One region of the Methylosinus sp. genome, then DNA from elsewhere that is predicted to be linked to it. Evidence: predicted binding sites of a transcription regulator. Region 1 holds the regulator's gene; the other holds the start of a gene.
The links. Region 1 encodes PhoB, which activates phosphate uptake and scavenging genes when phosphate is short. Its sites were predicted from a motif close to TGTCATNNANCTGTCAT; they were not measured.

Region 1 (11,554 bases):
AATATGAGACATGAGCGAACATATCGTCAGCTCCTATGACCGCGACCTCGAAGTGCTCGGCCGCCGAATCGCCGAGATGGGAGGCATCGCCGAAAAAATGCTCGCCGAAGCCATGGATGCGCTCGCCAATTTCGACATAGAGCTCGCCCATCGCGTCGTCGCCACCGACCAGCGCCTCGACGCGCTGCAGCGGGAGATCGAGGAAAACGCCATCCTCACCATCGCGCGGCGCCAGCCGCTCGCCATCGATCTGCGCGAATGCATCGCCGCGATGCGCATCGCCGCCGATCTCGAGCGCGTCGGCGATCTCGCCAAGAGCATCGCCAAGCGCACGGTGAAAATCCTCTCCGAGGCGCGTGTGCCGCGCGCCGTCATCGGGCTGAAGACCATGGCGGAAGTCGCCGCCATGCAATTGAAGGACGTGCTCGACGCCTACGCCCAGCGCGATGTCGAGCGCGCCCGCGCCGTCTGGACCAATGACAGCGAGCTCGATGCGCTGGAAGATTCGGTGTTCCGCGACCTCCTGACCTTCATGATGGAAGACCCGCGCAACATCTCCTTCTGCACGCATCTCCTGTTCTGCTCGAAGAACATAGAGCGCATCGGCGATCACACCACCAATGTCGCCGAGACGATCGTCTATCTCGTCACTGGCGAGGCGATGCCGACCGACCGACCGAAGGGACGGTCGCCGAGCCTCCCCGCCAGCACGGAAACGGATGAGCCCACGCAATGAACGAGATTCGCGTCGCAACGCCGCGCGATGCGCCGCACGACCGCGCGCCGCGCATTCTCGTCGTCGAGGACGAGGCGGCGCTCGCTCTGCTGCTCGCCTATAATCTCGAATCCGAGGGCTTCCAGGTCGAGCATGTCGAGCGCGGCGACGAGGCGGAAATCCGCCTCGCCGAATCCGTTCCCGATCTCGTCATTCTCGACTGGATGCTGCCCGGCGTGTCCGGGTTGGAGATTTGCCGCCGCCTGCGCGCTCGCGACGACACGCGGACCATGCCGATCATCATGCTCACCGCGCGCGGCGACGAGAACGAGCGCGTGCGCGGCCTCTCCGTCGGCGCCGACGATTATGTGGTGAAGCCCTTCTCGACGCCGGAGCTGATGGCGCGCGTTCATGCGCTGCTGCGCCGCGCGCGGCCGGAGCGCGTGGCGACGCGCCTCGTCGCCGGCGACATCGACCTCGACCGCGAGACCCGCCGGGTGAAGCGCGGCGGGCGCGAGATACATCTCGGGCCGACGGAATTCCGCCTGCTCGAATATCTGATGGAGAAGCCCGGCCGCGTCTTCTCGCGCGCGCAATTGCTCGACAGCGTGTGGGGGCTCTCGGCCGAGATCGACGAGCGCACCGTCGACGTGCATGTCGGGCGCCTGCGCAAGGCGATCATCCGCGGCCGCGAGAAGGACCCGATCCGCACCGTGCGCGGCACCGGCTATTCCTTCGACGAGACCTTCGGACGCAATTGACGCCTGCGACTCGCTGTTCGTCACAGCGAGCGCAGCGAAACGATCTCATGATCGGCTTCGACGAGTCCCGAGCGCGGCGCCCTCCCTCACCCTCCCCGGCTCCACGCACGTCGTGAGGGAGGGCGCCGCGCGAATGGGCCAGACCCTGGGCCAGACCCTGGACCGCGAGCCTTTCGAGCGGCGTCACACCTCCTGCTACGCCTTGGCCTTGGCGGCCTGGCTCTTGGGCTTGCGCCTGCGCTTCTGCTCGGCGGCGCCGGGACGCGCGGCGGCGGCCGCGGCGCGCTCCTTCTCCTGACGCAACGATCCGGTCATCGCGGCGACGAGCCGCTGCGCAGCGCGCGGCGGCGACGAGCGCATCAGCGCGACCAGCGAGCGAATGCGCTCCACATCCGGCGCGTCGCGTTCGGCGCCCAGGAAAATACGGATCGCAGTGTCCTCGCCGACGGCGAGCGCGACCAGGGCGAGCGCCAGCGCCTCCCCGCCACGGTCCATGAGAATGGCGCGCGCGCGCGATTTGCGGCAGTCGAGCGCTTCGGCGAGCGCCTCGGCCAGCCCCTCGAGATCGCGGGCGATGGCGCAGGCGTCGATCTCTTCGGCGAGCGCCGGAGACGGCCGCGCGACATGCTCCGGCCCATTGGCGACCAGCGCCCGCGTCGCCGCCTCCAGCAGAATGCGCGAGCGCTCGCCCGCATCGGCGGCGAGGAACAGCGCCTCCGGGTCGAACGCAAGATCGACGCGGTCCAGCAATATGCGGGCGAGCCGCTGATCGTCGCGCGCCGCCTGCAGCAGCGAGCGCCGCGCCGCCTGATCGATATGGAGCCGCCGATTGGCCGCGAGCGCGCAGAGCACCTCGCTCTCGCCGCGCGAGGCGAGGCTCCCGACGATCTTGCGGTCGAGCGAGGCGCGGCGGGCGATGGCGACGGCGAGCTCGGCCGGCCCGTGCTCGGCGAGCGCGCGGGCGAGCCCGGCGTGAATCGCCGGCGCAAACTCGAAGGCGATGCGCGAGGCGCGCCCACCCTTGTCCAGCAGCTGCGCGACGACGCCGGGCGGCGTGTCGGGATGGCGGCACAATTCGATCGCCCGCTCGGCGACGACATCGGCGTCGAGCATCTCGATGAAGCCGCTGGCGAGCGTCTCGAACTGCTCGACATCGGCCGCCGGATGCAGCGGACGCGCGACGAACTGGTCGACGATCTCGCGGAACAGAACCGCCTCGGCCTTTCGCCGTTCGCTTTCGACTCGTGGCATTTACGCACCAATCGCAACTTTAATACTCGATCAGCGATTTTAGCGCGCGGACATTGACGCAACATTAACCCTCGGCGGCCCCTAATCGCCGCATCGACCAATCGCGCGAATTACGTGCTTCATTGCGGGGGCGATGAAATGGGCGAAATCATAGCCTTCTCCTCGAAGGCGAGACCAGCGGCCGCAGCGCCGCCCCTCGTCGGCGGAGCGCAGATCCTTTTCTTTCTCGGCGTGCGTTACGTGAGGCAGGAGGACGCAGCGGACGCGGCGAAGGAGAGCGCGGCGGCGAAGGACGCGGCGACCAAAGCGCCGAGCGGCCGGGGCGACCAGCGGCGGCCGCGCGTGACGCGGCCTCGGCATGATCGGCTCACGCGCTGAAGGCGAAGCGCGCGGGAACGCGCGTGGTCAGTCCGCCAGAATCAGCGCCCAATAGACCTTGTATTTCGTATTGGGCGCATAGGCCGTCGCGAGCCCCATGCGCCTCGCTTTCTTCATCAGCAAATTCTTATTGTGCGGCGGCGACTGCCGCCATCCCGAAAACGCCTCGGCGAGCGTGTGATAGCCGGCCGAGACATTCTCCGCCGCGCTGACGCTGCGCATTCCGCGCGCGGTGAGGCGCATGTCCAGCGTTCCGCGCACCTCGTGACTCAGCGAATTGGCGGACGCCATCGCATTGGCCTGCGCTTGCGCGGCCTCGCGCAGCGATTCGTCCAGCGCCAGCGCCGAAAGGCCGTTATTGCCGCGATAGAGCGAGATCATATCGCGCGCCGCCTCCGCGTCGACGCGCGCGCCGGGCGCGGCGAGCGAGCGATAGAAGCTCGGCTGCTCCGGCTCCTTCGGCAGGCGGCCGCCGTCGGAGCAGGAAAAGAGCGCGAGCAGCGCCGCGGCCGGCGCGACGATACGAAGGAAAGGAGACATGCGCCGTCGCCATTGAGCCGAGTGAAGCGGTTTGCGCGCGCCTTCTACACTCATTCGCCGGCGACCGCATAGTCCCGCTCGCGCCCGGGCTCGACGATGCGGGGCGACGACGGGGCCACCGGCTCGAGGCCCATGATCTGCACCACGGCGGGCGCCGGCGCCGGCGGCGAAATTTTGAGGCCGGCCTCGGCGAAGCGGCGAAAAATGTCGAAATGCAGATCGCTCTTCACCCGCGTGGCCTGCTCGACATCGTCGACGAAGCACCAGAGCTCGAAGCGAAACGCCGTCTGCTCCATCGAGAGGAACATCACTTGCGGCGCCGGAATGCGCAGCAGCCCGTCCTGCGCCTTGGCGGCGGCGAGGAGAATCGCGCGGATCTCCTCCGGATCGACGCCCGCATGCGGCGCTATGGCGATCTTGATGCGGCCGACGCGATCATTGCGCAACCAATTCTTCACCACGCCGGAAACGAGATTGGAATTGGGCACGATCATCGTCGCGCGGTCGAAGGTCTCGATCTCCGTGGAGCGCACATTGATGCGCTTCACATAGCCCTGCTCCTCGCCCAGCACGACCCAGTCGCCGACCCGGATCGCCCGCTCCCACAGCAGGATGAGGCCGGAGACGAAATTATTGACGATCGACTGCAGGCCGAAGCCGATGCCGACAGAAAGCGCGCCGGCGACGATGGCCAGCCGCTCGAGGCTGAGGCCGAGCTCGGCCAGCGCCACCGAGACGGCGAGCAGGAATCCCGCATAGCCGAGACTGGCGCCGATGGAGTGGCGCAGCCCCATGTCGAGCCGCGTCAGCGGCAGCAGCCGCTGATCGAGCCAGCGCCGCAGCGCCTTGGCCGCCCCGTAGGTGAGCGCGAAGAGCGCCAGCGCCGTCGCCATGCCGGCCGGCGAGATGGACACTTCGCCGATCTTGAAGCCGGCGAAGGCGGTCTGGAGATTGCCGAAGAAATCGCCGGACTGGAAGCCATAAGGGACCAGCGCGACGAAGAGAGCGAAGGCGTAGAGGCCGAGCGTCGCGACGCCGGTCAGCAGCACGGCGAATTGGCCGAGCGATTCGGCTTGCGCGCCGAAGCCGGCGATCATCGCGCGGCCGAGCGGCGTCTGCGGCTGGAAGGCGCGCGCGAGGCCGGTCTCGACGAAGGCGAGCAGCAGATAGAGCGCCGCGCCGACGGCCGCGAGCCAGGCGATCTGCAACACCAGGAAATTGGCGAAAGCCACATAGCCCGCCGCCAGCGCGCCCCCTATGACCACGATCTCCGCCCAGGCGAGAAGACGCAGCGCATAGATCCAGTCGCGTCCCTCGAGATCGGCGCCGGGGTCGTCCTCCCGCCGCTCATGGCGCGTGGCGACCACGACGACGAGAAAGACGAGGGCGATGAACAAAGCGCCGGCGCCGCGCGTCAGCACGATGACCGGCAGGCCGGCCTGCACGAATTCGGCGATCTGCTCCAGCACGCGCGTCGCCGCGGCGACGAAGCCGACGACCACGGCGAGATAGAGGAGCCGCCTCGCGAGGCGGTCGCCGAAGCCGATCAGCCGCCATTGCGGCAGGCCCGGCGCCAGCAGGCCGCGCGCCAGCCCGAAGGAGACGGCGACGAAGGTCACGGATTCCGAGAGCCGCCGGCCGAGCGGCGCGAGAAAGGCGTCCTCGAGCTGGAAGGCCTCCAGGGCGAGCGCTATGGCCCCGACGAGCACGACCGGCAGCGCCGCCGTCACCACTGTCGTCGTCACCGCCGCCGCCGCCTTGCGGAATCGGTCCGGCGCCTCGACCGCGGCTTCGCGGGTCGCGAAACGGCGGATGAGAAAGGTCGCCGGCGCCGCCAGCAGCAGCACGCCGAAGATGGTCGCCAGAAAGCTCGCGAGCTGGCCGTCGCGCAGCCGCGGCGCGATCGCAGCGCCACGCTGCTCGAGCATCAGGCCGAAGACTTTCGCGTCATAGGGCAATTCTTGCAGCGCGGCGCTCCACAGCGTGGGGGAGAACAGCCCGCTCGTGCGCAGGAACAGCGTCTTGGCGAAGAGCGCCCGCTGCCGTCCCCGGATCACCAGGGCGATCTGCCGCGTCTCGATCGACAGCGCCCGCGCCCGTTTCAGAGTCGCGTCCACCTCGTCGTAGAATTTTTTCTGCTCCGACCATTCGGCGTTGACGCTCGCCGTCGCCAGCGAGCCGCCCTCGGCCGGCGGGGCGGTCACGGGGGCCGGAGCCGGAGCCGGGCTCGCCGGCCGCGACTCGGCGGAGACTTTGGCGATGATCGCCCCCCTGGCATTGGTCGGAGCGCGCGCGCCCTTTCCGGGAGCGGCGTCGTCCTTCTTGGGCGGCGCGTCGGCCGGGGCCGGGACGGCGGGCGCGTCTTTCGTCTCGCTCGCGGGCTTGGCCGGTCCGGCGAGCTCGTCGAGTCGCGCCTGCAATGCGGCGAGGCGCGGCGTCAGCCGGTCGATGACGTCCTGGAGCTCCGCCGGCAGCGCATCGACCCGATCGCGCAGGCTCTTGAGCGTGGCGTCGTTGAGCGAGGGATCGACGAGCGTCTTCTCCACATCCTCGAGCGTCGCGCGCGCGGCGTCGAGCCGCGCGTTGAACAGATCGAGCGAGGAGGACGGCTCCGCGGCGATGGCCGCGCTGGCGAAGAGGAGGACGAAGCAAAGAGTGATAAAGCGGCGCAAGGCGAAGCTTTCGTTGATGAGACGAGCCATAGACGCGCAATGAGACGAACAATCCGTCAATCTTGCGGCGACGCCCGACTTTGCTCCCGCTCGCCCGCCGGATAGGGATGCCGCCGTCCGGCGCGATCATGGACGATCCAGCCGTTTTTCTCGTCGCCCTCGAGATGCGATCGCTGAAGCGGAACCTTACCGAAGCCGCCCGGAATGTCGAGAACGTAAGAGGGCAGCGCAATGCCCGAGAGCCGCCGCGCCAGCGCGCCATAGAGCGCCCGCCCGCGCTCGAGCGAGAGGCGGAAATGGCCGGTGCCGGGGGCGAGATCGGGATGATGCAGGTAATAGGGCTTGATCTGCGCCGTCACGAGCGCGCGCATCAGCTGTTCTAGCGTGTCGACGTCGTCATTGACGCCGGCGAGCAGCACCGTCTGCGCCAGCGTCGAAATCCCCGCCGTCTGGATGAGGGCGACGGCCTCCCGCGCCGGAGCGGAGAGCTCGCGCGCATGATTGACATGCAGCACCATGTAGACGGCCTTGCCGCTGGCCCTCAGCGCCGCGAGCCGTTCCGCCGTGACGAGGCGCGGGGCGGCGGTCGGCGCGCGCGTATGGATGCGCAGCACGGCGACATGCGGAATGGCCGCGAGCCGCTCGGCCACCGCGCGCAGCCGTCTTGCGGACAGCGCCAGCGGATCGCCGCCGGTGAGGATGACCTCGAAAATCTCCGGCCGCGCGGCGACATAGGCCAGCGCCTTATCGATCGCCTCGTCGGAGAGCGAGGCGCCCTTGCCGAGGCCGACGCTCTCGCGCCGAAAGCAGAAGCGGCAATAGACCGGGCACACAGAGAGCAGCTTCAACAGCACGCGGTCCGCGTAGCGATGCACGAGGCCTTCCGTCGGGCTGAAGGCGTCGTCGCCGATCGGATCGGCGCGCTCCTCCGGGCGTGTCTCCAGCTCGCGCAAATCCGGCAGAAATTGCCGGGCGATCGGGTCGGCGGGATCGGCGGGGTCGATCAATGCGGCGACCTCCGGCGTGACCGCGACGCTGTAGCGCGCCTCGACGGCGCGGAGAGCCTGCGCCCGCGCCGGGTCCAGCAGGCCGGCGGCGGCGAGCTCGGCGACGGATTTCGACGTCGCGTCATTGCGCGTGGGGGGCGGCGATCCAGAAACGTCGGGCGGCCCCTGGATCGCCTCGCCCCACGCGCGATGACAGCTGTCTTCGTTCATGACGCCGCTTATAGTGGCATAACCACCCCGCCGCCACGCGCAGGACCGATATGCCCGCCTCCACCAAACGCGCGCCTTGGGAGATTTTGGCTGTCCTGCGGCTCTTTCTGGCGTGGGTCGTGCTGTCCGGCCATTTGACCTGGTATCCGGACGCCCCCGGCGGCTGGGTCGAGACATTCGATGATTTCAGCGGCAAAGCCGCGGTCATCGGCTTTCTGCTGGTCTCGGGATTTTCCATGTCCGCCTCGCTCGAGCGAGACGAAAAGGGGTTCTATCTCAGACGCTTCCTGCGGATTTATCCGCTCTATCTCGGCGCCGTGCTCATGTCCCTGCTGATCGAGGCCGCGACCCGCGGGCATGTCCAGATCGGCGCATTCTCCATCGACGGCGAGACATCATCGGCGGCGCTCGCCCATCTGTTTTTCCTGCAGGGGTTTTTGGTGAAGCCGCTGCAATTCGACGGACCGCTCTGGTCGCTGGCGATCGAGGTCTTCTATTACGCGCTCGCGCCGTTTTTCCGGCGCGCCGAGCCGCGGCTGCTGCTCGCGCTCATGTCGCTGTCGCTGCTGTGCTATCTGCTGCCGCGGCAGGGCGATTCAGGGCTCCTCTACCACGCCCTCGTCAAATCCAATGCGCTGGATTATCTCTGGTGCTGGCTGCTCGGCTTCCGCTTATGGCGGGATCGGACGCTTCCCATGCTCGCCTTCGCCGGCCTCGGCGCGGCCGCGGCGCGTTTCGGTCCCTATACGCCGGAGCCTTTCGCCGTCGTGACCTATCTGCTGACGCTCGCCGCGCTTCTCCTGGGCGATCGGATCGCGTTTCCGCATCGGCTACGGCGGCTCGCGACCAGTCTGGGCGCGTTTTCCTATCCGCTCTATCTCTTTCATTTCCCGGCGATGATCATGGGCTACGCGATTTTCGGCCTCGAAACGCCGGAGGCGCTGCTGGCGGTCGCTCTGGCGACGACTGTCCTGGCGTTTGCTTTCGACCGCGCTTTGGAACGCTGCCGTCGTCTGCTGCTCGCCGGCTCCGCCCCGGGCGCGCGCTATGTCCCCGTCTCCGCCACAGGCGTCCACAGCACCTGCTCGATCCGCTCCGCCCCGCTCGCCAGCATGACGAGCCGATCGAAGCCGAGCGCCACCCCGCTCGCCGGCGGCATATGGGCGAGCGCCGCCAGAAAATCCTCGTCGATCGGATAGCGGTCGCCGTAGATGCGGGCGCGCTTTTCCATCTGCTCCTCGAAGCGGCAGCGCTGCTCGACGGGATCGGTCAGCTCGCCGAAGCCATTGGCGAGCTCCACGCCGCAGGCGAAAAGCTCGAAACGCTCGGCGAAACGGGGGTCCTCGGCCTTGGGCCGCGCCAGCGCCGCCTCGCTCGCCGGATAGTCGCAGAGCAGCGTCGGCCGCGCCCGGCCGAGCTGCGGCTCCACTTTCTCGCAGAGAATCTTGCTGAACAGGTCGGACCAGTCATCATCCGCCACGACCCTGATCCCGTCCCGCTCGGCGGCGCGGGCGAGGCCGTCGCGATCGCCGATCAGCGCGGCGAGGTCTATGCCCGCATAGCGGTCGAAGGCCTCACGGCAGGAGATCGCCTCCGGCTCCTCATAAGGATCGACGCTCGCGCCGCGATAGGCGAATCGCTCCACGCCCAGCGCCTCGGCGACGACGGCGAGCAGGCCGGCGCAATCCTCCATCAGCCGCTCGGGCGGCTCATTGGCCCGATACCACTCCAGCATGGTGAATTCCGGATGGTGGAGGGCGCTGCGCTCGCGGTTGCGGAACGCGCGGGCGAAGGTGAAGATGCGCTCCTCCCCCGCCGCCAGCAGCTTTTTGCAGGAAAACTCAGGCGATGTATGGAGATAGAGCCGGCTCGCCGCGCCCGCGGCCGAGACCAGATCGACGCCGAAGGCCGAGATATGGGTCTCATTGCCGGGCGAGAGCTGGAGCGCCGCCGTCTCGACCTCGGCGAAGCCTTGATGGACGAAAAACTGCCGCAGGGCGGCGGCGATTTTCGCGCGAGCCTTGAGAAATGGCTTGCGATCGGCGTAAACATCCCGGGCCCACCAGGGCGACACTCGCGTCATTCGTCGAGCCGTTCAAAGGTTCGAGGGCGGCGGCAGGGTTCCGTGCGAGACGCGCGGATCGAGCCTTCAAGAGCGATCAGGTTTCGCTCCAATGCAAATTAGACCCTTTTCCGATCCTTTTCGGATCGGAAAAGGGTCTAAGGCGTTCATAGACCCGCCGCGCGCGGCCAGCAATCGAGGATAAAAAATCGTGAAAGTCATCGCCAGTTCGATCCGAAAGGGCAATATCATCGAGAAGGAAAACGGCCAGCTCTATGTCGTTCTGAAAGCCGAGAGCTTCTTCCCCGGCAAGGGCACGCCGACGACGCAGATCGACATGCGCCGCCTCGCCGACGGGGTGAAGATCGCCGACCGCTACAAGACCACGGAGCAGGTCGAGCGCGCCTTCGTCGAGGATCAGGATTTCAGCTATCTCTTCGGCGACGACGATGGCTTCACCTTCATGAACACCACATCCTATGACCAGGTCCTCGTGCCCAAGGATGTGCTCGGCGATCAGGCGCAATGGCTGCAGGAGGGCATGGTCTGCATCCTCTCGCTGTTCAACGGCGCGGCGGTCGGCATTCAGCTCCCGGCGCGCGTCACGCTCGAGATCACCGAGACCGAGCCGGCGATGAAGGGCCAGACGGCCTCTTCCTCCTATAAGCCGGCGATCGCCTCCAATGGCGCGCGCGTGATGGTGCCGCCGCATATTCAGGCCGGCACGCGCATCGTCATCCAGACGGAGGACGGCTCCTACGTCGAGCGCGCCAAGGATTGATGGCGGCGAGCGGCGAATAGCGAGTAGAGGCTTTCTATTCGCTATTCGCCAAAAACTCTCTGAGCTTCGCTTCCACCGCCGCGCGATCCTTCAGCTCGCATTCCCATACGACGAGCGCGCGCCAGCCGAGCGCGGCGAGGCGCTCCTGATGCGTCAGATCGCGCGCGCGATTGCGGGCGATCTTGGCGCGCCAATAATCGGCGTTGGTTTTCGGCATTCGCGCGCCGCGCGCGCAATCATGCCCGTGCCAGAAACAGCCATGCACGAAGATGGCGCGTTTTCTCCCCACATAGGCGATGTCGGGATTGCCGGGCACATCCTTGCGATGCAGCCGATAATGCGGCGCGAAGCCACGCAGCAGCGCGCGCACGGCGATTTCGGGCGAGGTGCCGCGCGATTTCACCGCGCGCATTATGGCGGAGCGGCGGGCCGGGTCTTCGGGAGAGTCTTCGGCCATCGCCGTCAGGCGGCGGCTCTGGCGAAGCGGCGCGACGATCGGAGCAATGGCTCGAGGATATGCGCCGCGAGATGGCGCGCCGCCGGCACGACGACGCCATCGCCGGTCAGATGATAGGCCTCGTTATAATTGCGCGGCAGAATGTAATCCTCCGGCAGGCCCATCAGCCGCGCTGTCTCGCGCGCCGAGATCAACCGCGAGCGCACGCGCCCCGTCTCGACGATCAGCACGAATTGCCGGCTGGAGCCGCCGGCCGGCGTGCGCAGGCAGCCGGCGAGATCGTCGAAGCGCGCTTCGGCGCGCTGGATTTTCTCGCCGTCGGCGCCGTAGCGCGTGCGCCGATAGAGCGCTCCCACCATGCGCCGCCCTGCGGCCTTCGCCGCCTCCACCTTGGCGCGATTGACGTCGCTCATTTTGTCGAGCAGCGCCTGCGTCTCCTCGCGACTGCGCCAGGCGACGCCCTGCGGCTGCTCGTCGATGATGTCCGCGAGCGAAATGTTGCGCGCGGCGGGCGCGGCGAGGCGCCACCAGATCCATTTTTCGCGCAAGCCGCGCGGCAGGCGCTCATGCGCGGCGATCAAGGCGCGCGAATGCCAGAGCGGCGAGGGCTCCGTCATCGTCAATTCCGGCGATGGCGCGCGATCGCCATGCAGCGCGACGATGAACAGACGCGGCCGCGATTGCGGCACGAATAGCGCGGCGTCTATGACCAGCGCGCCG
Region 2 (11,554 bases), on a different contig from region 1:
AGAACGGAATGCCGCAATCCATGCAGCGCGCCGCCTGATTGCGCGTCGCCTCCTCGGAGAGCGCGATGACGAATTCGTCGTAATGGCGGATACGGTCGGCGGCCGGCTTATATTTGCGGTCCTGCCGGTCGATCTCCAGAAAACCCGTGACCTTTCCCATGCCTCGCCAACCCCTCGGCCCTTCGCCTCATTCGCGCCTTCGAGGAATTTTTTACCACGAAGACACGAAGGACACGAAGCAAATCGTCCAGACTGTCGCCGTCTGGCTCGCGCTGCGACTTCGTCGGATATCAGGCGGCGGCCGCCTTCGGATTCACTTCGCGCGTGTAATCCTCGATCAGCGTGCGCGAGATCGCGCCGGGCGTGAAGCGATAGGGGCCGGCCTCGGCGACCGGCGTGACCTCCGCGCCGGTGCCGCAGATGAAGCATTCGCTGAAGCCGGGCAGATCATCCGGCACGATGCGGCGCTCGACCACCTCTATCCCGCGCCGACGGGCGAGGTCGATGACGGTGCGGCGGGTGATGCCGTCCAGGAAACAATCGGCGATCGGCGTGTGCAGCACGCCATCCTTCACGAAGAACACATTGGCGCCGGTGCATTCGGCGACCCGGCCCAGCCAGTCGAGCATCAGAGCGTCGGCGTAGCCCCGCCGCTCGGCGCGATGCTTGGAGATGGTGCAGATCATATAGAGTCCGGCCGCCTTGGCGAGCGCCGGCGCGGTCTGCGGATCGGGACGGCGATAGTCGGCGATGTCGAGGCGAATGCCCTTCATCTTGGTGGCGACGTCGAACATGCTGGGCCAGTCCCAGACGGCGATCGCCACATTGATCGTCGAATTCTGGGCGGCGACCGCCATCATCTCGCTGCCGCGCCAGGCCACCGGCCGCACATAGCAGCTGTCGAAGCCATTGGCCTTCACCACCGCGGCCTTGGCCGCGTCGAGCTCGGCGACGCTATAGGGAATCTCGAAGTCGAGGATCTGCGCGGAGCGCCGGAAGCGCTCGGAATGCTCCGTCGCCTTGAAGATGACGCCGCCATAGGCGCGCTCGCCCTCGAACACGCTGGAGCCGTAATGCAGCCCATGCGAGAGGACATGGAGCTTGGCGTCCCGCCACGGTATGAGCGCGCCGTTGTACCAGATGTAGCCGTCGCGCTGGTCGAAGGGCAAAACCGACATCCGACACTCCGATGAGATCAAGGCGAAAGGGGCCGTCCCGGCGGCCGGTCTCGAGCCGGCCTTCCGCAAATCACTAGCCATCGGTCAGAAATATGTCAATATAGCTGACGTATAAGTTCAGGATCATCGAGTGAGGTTTTTCCTCGAAACGAGGGCGAGAGGGATCGCCCTTCTCCCGATCGCGCTGCGTGCAAGCACCGCGGGCATGGTTCACGGCTCTTTCGCTTCCACCGAGATATAGCGGTTCCCGACGTGAAGACATCCATCGAACGCAAGCTGCTGCGGCCGGCCTCGACGCAGGCGCTCGTCGGACGCGAGCCGCCCGATCGCGAGAGCGAGCCGATGTTCGATCTCATCGAGCTGTTCTTCTTCGCCTATCGCGATTTCGTCGGCGACGCCGACCTTCTGCTCGAGAATTATGACTTCGGCCGCGCCCATCATCGCGTCCTGCATTTCGTCTATCGCCGTCCCGGCCTCGCCATCGCGGCCCTGCTCGATATTTTGAAGATCACCAAGCAGAGCCTCAACCGCGTGCTCAAGCAATTGCTCGACGCCGGCTTCGTCGAGGCGCGCGTCGGCGCGAGCGATCGCCGTCAGCGGCTTCTGTTCCCGACGCCGAAGGGCGCGCGTCTGGCCCAGGAGCTGGCGACGCTGCAATCCGAGCGCTTCCGCCGCGTCTTCGGCGAGCTGCCGCCGGAAGCGCGCGAGGCGACGGCCGATTTTCTTCTCGCCATGGTCAATGTCTCGGATCGCGAGAAAGTGCGCGCGCATCTGCCGCCGCGCCGCCGCCGCCGCCAGCTCGCCGAAGACGACGCCGCATGAGCGCCGACGCGCCACAGCCGGCGGCCGGGCCCGGCCCGCATATTCTCGTCGTCGACGACGACAGGCGTATACGCACGCTGCTGTCGCGCTATCTCGCCGCCGAGGGCTATCTGGTCAGCGCCGCCGCCGACGCCGCCCAGGCCCGCGCCCGCCTCGCCGACATGACCTTCGACCTCATCGTCCTCGATGTGATGATGCCGGGCGAGAGCGGTCCCGAATTCGCGCGCAAATTGCGCAGCGAGGCGGAGCCGCTGCGCTCCTCGCCGATCCTCATGCTGACGGCGCTCGGCGAGACCCGCGACCGCGTGGCCGGGCTCGAGGCGGGCGTCGACGATTATCTCGCCAAGCCCTTCGAGCCGCGCGAGCTGTCGCTGCGCATCGCCAGCATATTGCGCCGCGCCGGCCGCTCCGCGCGGCCCGCTCCGGCGGCCTCGAGCGTGCGTTTCGGCGCCTTCGGCTTTGATCTCGAAAAGGGCCGATTGCGCGAGCATGATCGAATCATCCATCTGACGACTCGCGAAGAGGAGATTCTACGCGTGCTGGCGATGAATGCGGGCGAGATCGTGTCACGGCAAAGGTTGGCGCAGCGCCTCGTCGATGGCAAAGTCGAAACCGCCGGCGAGCGTAGCGTCGACGTCGAGGTGGCGCGGCTGCGCCGCAAGATCGAGGGCGACGCGGGCGGCCCGCGCCATTTGCAGACGATCCGCGGCCGCGGATACAGACTGTGGGTGGACGCCGTCGTCGGCCCGGACGAGAGATACGGAAAAGCGCAATGACCCTTGCCCTCCCCGCCGCGCTCGACGCCCCGCGCCAGCTCTGGCGGCGCTTCGCCGGCTGGCTGCATGCGCGCATGCCCAAGGGGCTCTACGCGCGCTCGCTGCTGATCGTCATCCTGCCGATCGTGCTGCTGCAATCGGCGGTGGCCTATTTCTTCATGGAGCGCCATTGGCAGGCGGTGACATCGCGCCTCTCCGCCGCGGTGGCGCGCGACGTCGCGGCGCTGATCGATTTCTACGACGCCTTTCCGAAAGGCGAGCATCGCGAGATCCTCCAGCGCATCGCGGGCGAGGATTTGAGCATCGATGTCCATTTCCTGCCCAAGGAGCCGCTGCCGCCGCCGGCCGCCAAGCCCTTCTTCTCGCTGCTCGACCACACTCTGTCGCGGGAGTTGTCGCTGCGCCTGCAACGGCCCTTCTGGATCGACACGGTCGGGCGCTCCAACATCGTCGAGATCAGAGTCGCGCTCGACGATTCGGTGATGCGCCTGCTGGCCCATCGCACCCAGGCCTATGCGTCGAACTCGGAAATCTTCTTCATCTGGACGGTGATCGCCTCGCTCGTCATCATCGCCATAGCGACCTCCTTCCTGCGCAATCAGATTCGCCCGATCCTGCGCCTCGCCCGCGCGGCGGAGGAGTTCGGCAAGGGCCGCGAGGTGGCCTTCAGCCCGCGCGGCGCGCGCGAGGTGCGGCAGGCCGGCGCGGCCTTTCTGGAGATGAAGCGCCGCGTCGAGCGCGCCATGGAGCAGCGCACGACCATGCTCAACGGCGTATCGCATGATCTGCGCACCATCATCACGCGCTTCAAGCTGTCGCTCGCTCTGATCGGCGAGACGACGGAGACGACCGAGCTGAAGAAGGACGTCGACGAGATGGAGCGCATGGTCGAGGCCTATCTCGCTTTCGCGCGCGGCGACGGCGGCGAGGCGACCGCCGACACCGACGTCGCCGCCCTTCTCGACGAGCTGAAGAGCGATTCCGAGCGTCATGGGCTCGGCGCGAAGGCGAGCTTCGCGGGCCGCAGGCCGGTGGCCGTGCGGCCGGCCGCTTTCCGCCGCGGCCTCGCCAATCTCGTCGGCAACGCGCAACGCTATGCGAAAAACATCGCGCTCTCCGGCCTCAATGACGGCAAGACGCTCACCATCCACATAGACGATGACGGGCCCGGCATTCCGCCCGAGCGTCGGGAGGACGCCTTCCGGCCGTTCTACCGGCTCGACGAATCGCGGAATCAGGACGAGAGCCATTCCGGACTCGGCCTCGCCATCGCCCGCGACATCATGCGCTCGCATGGCGGCGAGGTGACGCTCGAGGGCTCGCCGCTCGGCGGCTTGCGCGCGACCGTCACTTTGCCGGTGTGACGCTCAAACCTGGGCAGGACAGGGAATTTCCTTCGTCACGCCGTCGAGAAAGGCCTTCATGGGGCAATTAGCGCGCATGGGGCCAGGCTTGTTGTTGCCTTGCCAGGTCACGAAGCTGACGATCCCGCGCGCATTGACGGCGACGACCTTGTATCGGTCGGACCCGCTCGTCGCGTAGCACTTGCCTTCCTTTATGTCCTCGGCGGTCAGGGCCATATCCAAATCTCCTCTCGTGATGAGCTTGCCCTCGTCCCGCAAGAGCTGTGCCGAACGTCGCCGTGACGAGCGTCAGTGCGTTTCATGATCGTGATCGTCGTGATCGTGATCGTCATGGTCATGATCGTGATGATCCTCCGCCGCCGCGCCCTTCTTGTGCACGACATGCTCGGTGAGGAAATCGCCGGCGGCGATCACCCCGTCATCGTCCATCGCATGGGCGAGGCCTTTGCGCGTCATCGCCCAGACGCGCGCGCCCTGCGCCGTGAGCCCCGCCTTGGTCTCGCGCGCCGCCGCGAGCGGCGCGGCCTCGTCGGCGTCGCCGTGGATCAGCAGGACCGGCGGCGCGCCATCCGCGCCGACAGGCGGCGACGCGCCATAGGAGCCGCCCGAAAAAGCGACGATCGCCGCCGCCGGACCCGGCCTCGCGAGACCGGCGAGCAGCGCCAACGTCGCGCCTTGCGAGAAGCCGACCAGCGCCAGATGCGAGGCCGGCAGCCGGCGCTTGGCCAAGGCCGCATCGAGGAATAGAGCGAGCGTCGCCAGCCCTTTGGCGAGCCCGTCGGGGTCGTCGGCGTCGAACCAGCGCCGAACGCCATCGGCTCCGGCGGGCGCCTCGGCCGCGAGGAATTCGGCCTTGGGCATCGTCGGCGCCCAATTGAGCGCATGATCGACCATCGACTGGCCGTCCGCGCCCTCCCCATGCAGCATCACGACGAGAAAAGCGGGCTTTCCGCAGGAGAGAGCGGCCAGCGCCGGCCCTTCCACAATATCGGTCATGGGTTCCTCCGTCGGGAGCCGGCGCCTCGCCGGCCGTGGGACGGGTTCAATAAGCGTGCCGAGGGCGTGGCGCCCAAACTGCTTCGCGTAGGTCGCGCCGGGGACGGACCGGCGCACCGTGAGAGCCTAGGCAACCAAGCAAAAGGAGGACCGCGTGGCGGACTACAAAGTGACGGTAGAGGAGCAGCCCGACGGAAAATGGGCCTGTTTCCTGCATGTGCCCGGTGAGGAGCCGTACAACCTCGGCAAGACGTTCAAGAGCGAGGATCGCGCGGACACCTGGCTAACCGTCGGCGAGGCGACGACCGCGATCGACATGGCGGTGGCCAAGCTCACGAAGAAGTGAGCGAGAGGTAAGGGCCGTGATGCGCGCCTGTCGGATCTCCGACAGGCGTTCCCGGCCCTTCGTCCCTTTTATTCCGCGACGGAGCCCCCGCGCGCAGCAAGGAGCGATAATCATGGCGGTTGATTTGAAGGTCGAATGGACCGACGCCGATATAGCGAAGCTCATCGGTTCGGTCGTCGACGACCGCGACTGGCGACTCGAGGTCAATGCGGACGGCGTCGCGTCGCTCGTCGACAAGACGGCCCATCCGACCGACGACGCCTATGACAACCAGCTCCACTGCTTCCTCGAGACTTGGATGCAGGGAACGGACTTCGTTGGCCCTTCGGCCGCGGGCGACAAGGAGCTCGTGGGCAAGGTCGCCAAGGCGCTGCGCGAAAACTATCCGACGCTCAAGGGCCTGAAATTCGTCTACGTGTCGCTGTGATCGCTTCGTGGCCTTCGTGATGCGAAGGCCACGACGCTATAATATTTCTGTTCCGTTAACAATCATGTCCAAACCGTCACCAAACCGTTAAGGGGCGACCATAGACCTCCGGCCAAGCTTATGAGCCGGAGTGTGAAATGCCCTTTCGTCATTGGTTGCTCGCGTCCATCTCGGCGCTGGCCCTTCACGGCGCCGCGATGGCGCAGACCTATCGAACGCCGAATGTCGCCGCCAATGACGGCGCCGCCTCCATCAGCCTCGGCGGACTGACCTTCACCAACCAGGGCCTCGTCGGAACCGGCCGGCTGCCCGCGACGACGATCGACTTCCTCGGCGACACGCTCGGCTCCTTCTCGAGCCTCGCCATCGATCCCTATTCCTGGCGGCGCAGCGGCTCGACTTTCGTCGCGACCATGTTCGCCCTTCCCGATCGCGGCCTCAACGATCCCGCCAATGGCGTCTTCTACGACTATGCGGGACGGCTTCTGAAGTTCAACATCGCCTTCTCGCCCTATTCGGGCGCCAATCTCCCCGCCTCCACCAGCTCGCAAAATCAGGTGCAGATCGCGCCGAACGGCGGCCTGGCGCTGCGCGACAATCAGGGCAAGACCTTCACCGGCGCCGATCCCGGCTCCGCGACGACCACTCTGTTCGGCCGCCTCGCGCCGAGCCCGGCGACGGGCGCGACCGGCGCCGGCAAGATCTCGCTCGACGCCGAGGGCCTCGCCTTCAAGACCGACCGCTCCTTCTACATCAGCGACGAATATGGCCCGTCGATCTTCTATTTCGACGCCAACGGCAATCTGGTCGGCTCGGTCGGCATTCCCTCCTCATTGCTGCCGCGCAGCAGTAGCGCGATCAATTTCAACTCGGTGACAGCGCCGGCCACGGGACGCCGCAACAATCAGGGGCTCGAGGCCGTCTCGGTGAGCCCGGACGGCAATCGGCTCTTCGCGATCCTGCAGAGCGCGCCGATGCAGGATCTGATCGACGCCCAGCAGCAGACGCGCAACAACACGCGCATCCTCGTCTACGACATCGCGCTCAATCCGACGCCGGCCGCGCCGATCGAGACCTATGTGCTGCAGCTGCCGACCTACAGGCTGAACGGCGATGGCGGCGCCGCCAACCGCACCGCGGCGCAGAGCGAGATGGTGGCGCTCAACGACAAGCAGTTCCTGGTGCTGGCGCGCGACGGAACCGGCCAGGGCCCGGCGGGCGGCAATCCGATCATGGTCAAATCCATCTATCTCGTCGACATCGGCCAGGCGACCAATATCGCCGGCACGGCCGCCGATACGACAGCCGGCGGCCAGGTCGCGCCCAATGGCGTGCTGAATCCGGCGATCACGCCGGCGCAGTCGGTCGAGCTCGTGAACATGCTCAATTCGACTCAGCTCGCCCGCTTCGGCCTCAATCTCAACAATGGCGCGCCCGGCCAGTCGGCGCAGTCGCAGCTCACTCTGTCGGAAAAATGGGAGGGCATGGCGCTCGTCCCGACGCTGGTGGAGGGCCGACCGAACGACTTCTATCTCTTCGTCTCCAACGACAATGATTTCACCACGACCAATGGCGTGATGCAGGGCCAGAGCTATAATTCGGGCCAGAACAACGACAATATGGTCCTCGTCTATCAACTCACCCTGCCGACCGCGGTCGATCCGCTGTTCCTGAAATCCATGCGCGATACCGCGCCGCAGGTGCTCGGCCGCATCGACGCCGGCGCGCTCGGCCTCGCCTCCAGCGCCGCGGCGTCGGTCGTCGCGCAGCTGCATTCGATTCGTCGCGCGCAGAGCGGCGTCTTCGCGGCGCAGGGCCTCTCCACCTGGCTCGGCGGCAACGTCGATTTCGGCCCGACCGCGACGCAGCCCGGACTCGACGGCGACCGCACGCTCTATGGCGGCTCCTTCGGCGTCGATTACGGCTGGAAGGAGATTCGCGCGGGCGTCGCGGCGACGGTGCGCGCCGGCCAATATGGCGGCGGCGCGCTCGGCTATTTCGACATTTCGCCGACCGTCTCGCCGAGCCTCTACGCCGGCTATTTCGGCGATCTCTTCTATCTCCACGGAACGGCGACCTTCTCGCCGGACGTCGGCTTCTCCGACATTCGCCGCCTCGGCGCCTATGGGCTCACCGGCGTCGGCCGCACCAGCGTCGACTCCTATGCTGTCGGCGGCGAGACCGGCCTGCGGCTGAAGCTCGATGCGTTCCAATTCACGCCCTTCTTCGGCGTGACGCAGACGACCGCGACGATCCGCGGCTATACGGAAAGCGGCGCGGCCGGCGGCAATGTCGTCTATCCGGAGCACGCCGCTCACGCGACGACGCTGCGCTTTGGCGGCGAGGTCTCGGCCTCTGTCCTCGGCGTCAGCCCTTGGCTGCGGGTCGCCTATAATCAGACGCTCGACCGTGATCCGAAGCGCGTGAACGTCAGCCTCGCCGGCGTGCTGAGCGCCATGGCGACGCAGCCGATCCTCATTCCGACCTATGACCGCAATTCGGTCACGGTCGGCGTCGGCGCGCAGGGCGACCTGACGCCGAGCATCGGCTGGCGCATCGGCTATGACGCCGATGTCGCGACCCGCGACGGCGCTGTCGCCCATTCGGTGACGACGGCCTTGCGCATCGGCTTTTGACCAGAGAGAAGGCGACGCCGCCGTCAGGCGGTGGCGTCGTCCTGATGACGGCGATGATCCCCGGCGTGATGATGCTCCTCGGCGTGATGATGACGCCGACGGGCCTCCTCGTAATCCTCCTCGAGATCCTCGTCGCGGTCGCGCGCATGATGGCGGCCGTGGCGACGATGGCCGGTCACGCCGCGGAAAACCGCCCGCGCCAGACCGCGCAGCGGCGAGGTCAAGCGGTTCAAATCCTCTATGCGCTCGATCACCGCCTCGCTGCGCGAGAGCTCGCGGTCGAGCGCCGCCTTGGTGCGGCAGAGCTCGGCGTCGCGATCGTCGAACCATACGCCGAGCACGCGCCACCAGGCGATGGCGAGACCCTGAAGCTTCAAGGCGCCGAGCGCGCCTTCGCTGTCGATGTCGGCGGCCTCCAGCATGAAACGCATGGAATTGACCGTCTCGCGATTGAGCGCGGCGGCCGCCAGCGGATCGGTCGAGGCCCATTGCGACACCGATTCCAGCGCATTGCGATAGGGCTCCAGCGCCTCGAGACGGCGCAGCAGCACCTCGTAGAGCCGCTCCTTGGCGGGCTCGGAGGCGTAGCGGCCGGAGAAATCCTCCAGCACCTGCCGATCGATCTTGCGCGAGAAGGCCGCGAGCACCGCGCCCTTCGACGGAAAATTGTCGCGGAAATCCGCGAGTGAGACATCGGCGTCATGGGCGATGTCGGAAATGGCTATGTCCTCGAAGGCGCGGCGCGCCGCCAGCCGCATCAAGGATTCGACGATCCGGTCGCGGATCGAGCCGCTCCCATTGCCCGTCTCACTGGTTTTGCCGCTCGTCGCCATCGCCGCCTCCTCAGATCGCTCGAAGCCAGCCGCTTCCACGCTAATTTAGGGCGTTTTGGCCGGATCGGAAGGCGTTTCGGCGCTTCATCCAGACAATTCCCCGGCCCGGCGCCGGGCCGCCGCCACGGCGCGCTCCAACAGCGGCTCCAGCCCGTCCTTCGCCATCAGAACCTCGAGCGCCGCAGCGGTGGTGCCGCCGGGCGAGGTCACATTCCGACGGAGCGTCGCGGGCGTCGCATCGGCGCTCTGGCGCAGCAATTCGCCGGCGCCGGCGACGGTCGCGCGGGCGAGCCGCGCCGCGGTCTCCTCGGGCAGGCCGGCCTCGACTCCTGCCTTGGTCAGGCATTCGACGAAATAGAAAACATAGGCCGGCCCCGAGCCGGACACCGCCGTCACCGAGTCGACGAGCGCCTCGCTCTCGACCCAGACCACCTCGCCCACCGCCGCGAGAAGCGCCTCGGCGACCGCGCGCCCCTCGGGATCGACGGCGGGCGCGGCGTAGGCGCCGGTGATTCCGCGACCGATGGCGGCCGGCGTATTGGGCATGGCGCGCACGAAAAACCGCGCCTGCGGCAGCCGCGCCGAGAGATCGGCGATGCGCTTGCCCGCGAGAATGGAGACGACGAGCGTGTCGGCGCCGGCCTCGCCCGCGATCGCCGGCGCGACCTGGTCCAGCGCCTGCGGCTTGACCGCGAGAATGAGCGCTCGAGCGGCGGCGCGATCTTCCGGATTGAGGCGAAAGCCGCGCTCTTGCGCGAGCGCGACGAGCGCCGGCGAGGGTTGCGGCTCGACGATCGTCACGCCCTCGCCCGAAAGCCCCTGCGCCACCCAGCCCTCGAGCAGGGCGAAGCCCATTTTCCCGGCCCCGACCAGAGTGATCGAGCCGGGCAGTCCGGCCGCGGCGGCCATTTGGATCACGCTTCTCCCTTGGTCTCGAAGGTCGCGGTCTCGAGCGCCTCCTTGGCGCCCTTGCCGGCCCAGAGGACGAATTGGAAAGCCTGATAATAGCGCTCGCAGGTCTCGAGCGCATGGTCCAGCAGAGCCGCGCATTGCGGGCCGGAGGGCTGAGCGCCGCCGGTCAGCAGCAGACCCTGGCGATGCATGACGACGCCCTCGGTCGGCCACAGATCGAAATGCCCGACCCAGAGCTGCTCGTTGATCGTGCGGATCAGCGCCTGCGCCTCGGTGCGGCGACGCTCCGGCACGCGCAGATCGAAGGCGCAGCTCACATGGAGAGTCTCGAGCTCCGCCAGCCAGGTGAAGGCGACATGGTAGTCGGTCCAGCCGCCGGCGACGGAAATGGAGATCTCGTCTTCGGCGTCACGATCGAAGCTCCAATCGTTGGTGGCCGCCAATTGCTCCACGATGTCGACGGGATGCAGGAGACGGTCGAAGTCTTTGTCAGATGCGATCAGCATGAGCGAAACCTAATGTGAGGGTCGGCCAGACAAGGGCGACGGACGCTTCTCTGTTCAGAGACGCATACGCTGACTGCGAGCCTTGCGTTCCCCTCTTACGGAAACCGCCCGACGAAACGAATCGTCATGCTCGTTCACTATGACTCGAAACAATTGAAATGCCGCCGACTCGACTCTTCGTGGACACGAACCTCATGTGCGTTCGAGGACTTGTCGGCACAGTGGTGGATTCGTTTCTGCCGGTCTACAGGCCGCGAGACGACGTCCACAAGCTGAAGCATTCGCGCGACGAAAAACCATGGGACAAGTCTCCGCCGCGCGGCTTGCGCGAAGCTGCGCGGCGGCGAAACGCGTTTCTGCTCCGTCCTTAAGGGGTCATGACGACCGGCGTGCCGACGCCGACGCGCTCATAGAGGTCGACGACATCCTCGTTGAGCATGCGGATGCAGCCATAGGAGGCCGCCGTGCCGACCGAAGCACGCATTTTGCTGGTGGTGCCGTGAATCGCCACCTGATTGCGATCGAGCGTGAGCGCGCGAACGCCCATCGGATTATGCGGCGAGCCGCCATGGATGAAATTGGGCAGCTCGGGGTGGTCGTGCTTGACGATCGCCGGAGGAACCCAGTCCGGATTCACATATTTTCCGTCGATATGGGCGTAGCCGGACCATTCCTTGCCGGATTTGGGCACGGCGACCGGATAGCGGATGGCCGTGCCGTCGCCGTTGACGAGGAACAGGCTGCGCTGGCGGGCGCTG

Region 2: the regulator PhoB is predicted to act here: its motif matches at 5,984-6,000, upstream of VIF40_RS17625 (esterase-like activity of phytase family protein).

Annotation. Positions count from the first base shown of each region.
Region 1 covers NZ_DATBQF010000068.1:30,213-41,766, reverse strand. The annotation lists gene phoU (phosphate signaling complex protein PhoU) at 11-736, shown strand; gene phoB (phosphate regulon transcriptional regulator PhoB) at 733-1,476, shown strand; gene VIF40_RS17330 (hypothetical protein) at 1,672-2,727, opposite strand; gene VIF40_RS17325 (hypothetical protein) at 2,866-3,105, shown strand; gene VIF40_RS17320 (CAP domain-containing protein) at 3,133-3,645, opposite strand; gene VIF40_RS17315 (DUF3772 domain-containing protein) at 3,696-6,347, opposite strand; gene VIF40_RS17310 (lysine-2,3-aminomutase-like protein) at 6,374-7,534, opposite strand; partial or broken gene VIF40_RS17305 (acyltransferase family protein) at 7,585-8,508, shown strand; gene epmA (EF-P lysine aminoacylase EpmA) at 8,580-9,617, opposite strand; gene efp (elongation factor P) at 9,805-10,377, shown strand; gene VIF40_RS17290 (very short patch repair endonuclease) at 10,412-10,834, opposite strand; gene VIF40_RS17285 (DNA cytosine methyltransferase) at 10,840-11,554, opposite strand, start outside.
Region 2 covers NZ_DATBQF010000069.1:23,243-34,796, forward strand. The annotation lists gene VIF40_RS17580 (glutamate synthase subunit beta) at 1-160, opposite strand, end outside; gene VIF40_RS17585 (branched-chain amino acid aminotransferase) at 291-1,178, opposite strand; gene VIF40_RS17590 (MarR family winged helix-turn-helix transcriptional regulator) at 1,431-2,000, shown strand; gene VIF40_RS17595 (response regulator) at 1,997-2,776, shown strand; gene VIF40_RS17600 (ATP-binding protein) at 2,773-4,140, shown strand; gene VIF40_RS17605 (hypothetical protein) at 4,144-4,356, opposite strand; gene VIF40_RS17610 (phospholipase) at 4,429-5,136, opposite strand; gene VIF40_RS17615 (hypothetical protein) at 5,291-5,482, shown strand; gene VIF40_RS17620 (hypothetical protein) at 5,595-5,909, shown strand; gene VIF40_RS17625 (esterase-like activity of phytase family protein) at 6,047-8,545, shown strand; gene VIF40_RS17630 (TetR/AcrR family transcriptional regulator) at 8,569-9,378, opposite strand; gene proC (pyrroline-5-carboxylate reductase) at 9,463-10,287, opposite strand; gene VIF40_RS17640 (YbjN domain-containing protein) at 10,293-10,796, opposite strand; gene VIF40_RS17645 (L,D-transpeptidase) at 11,164-11,554, opposite strand, start outside.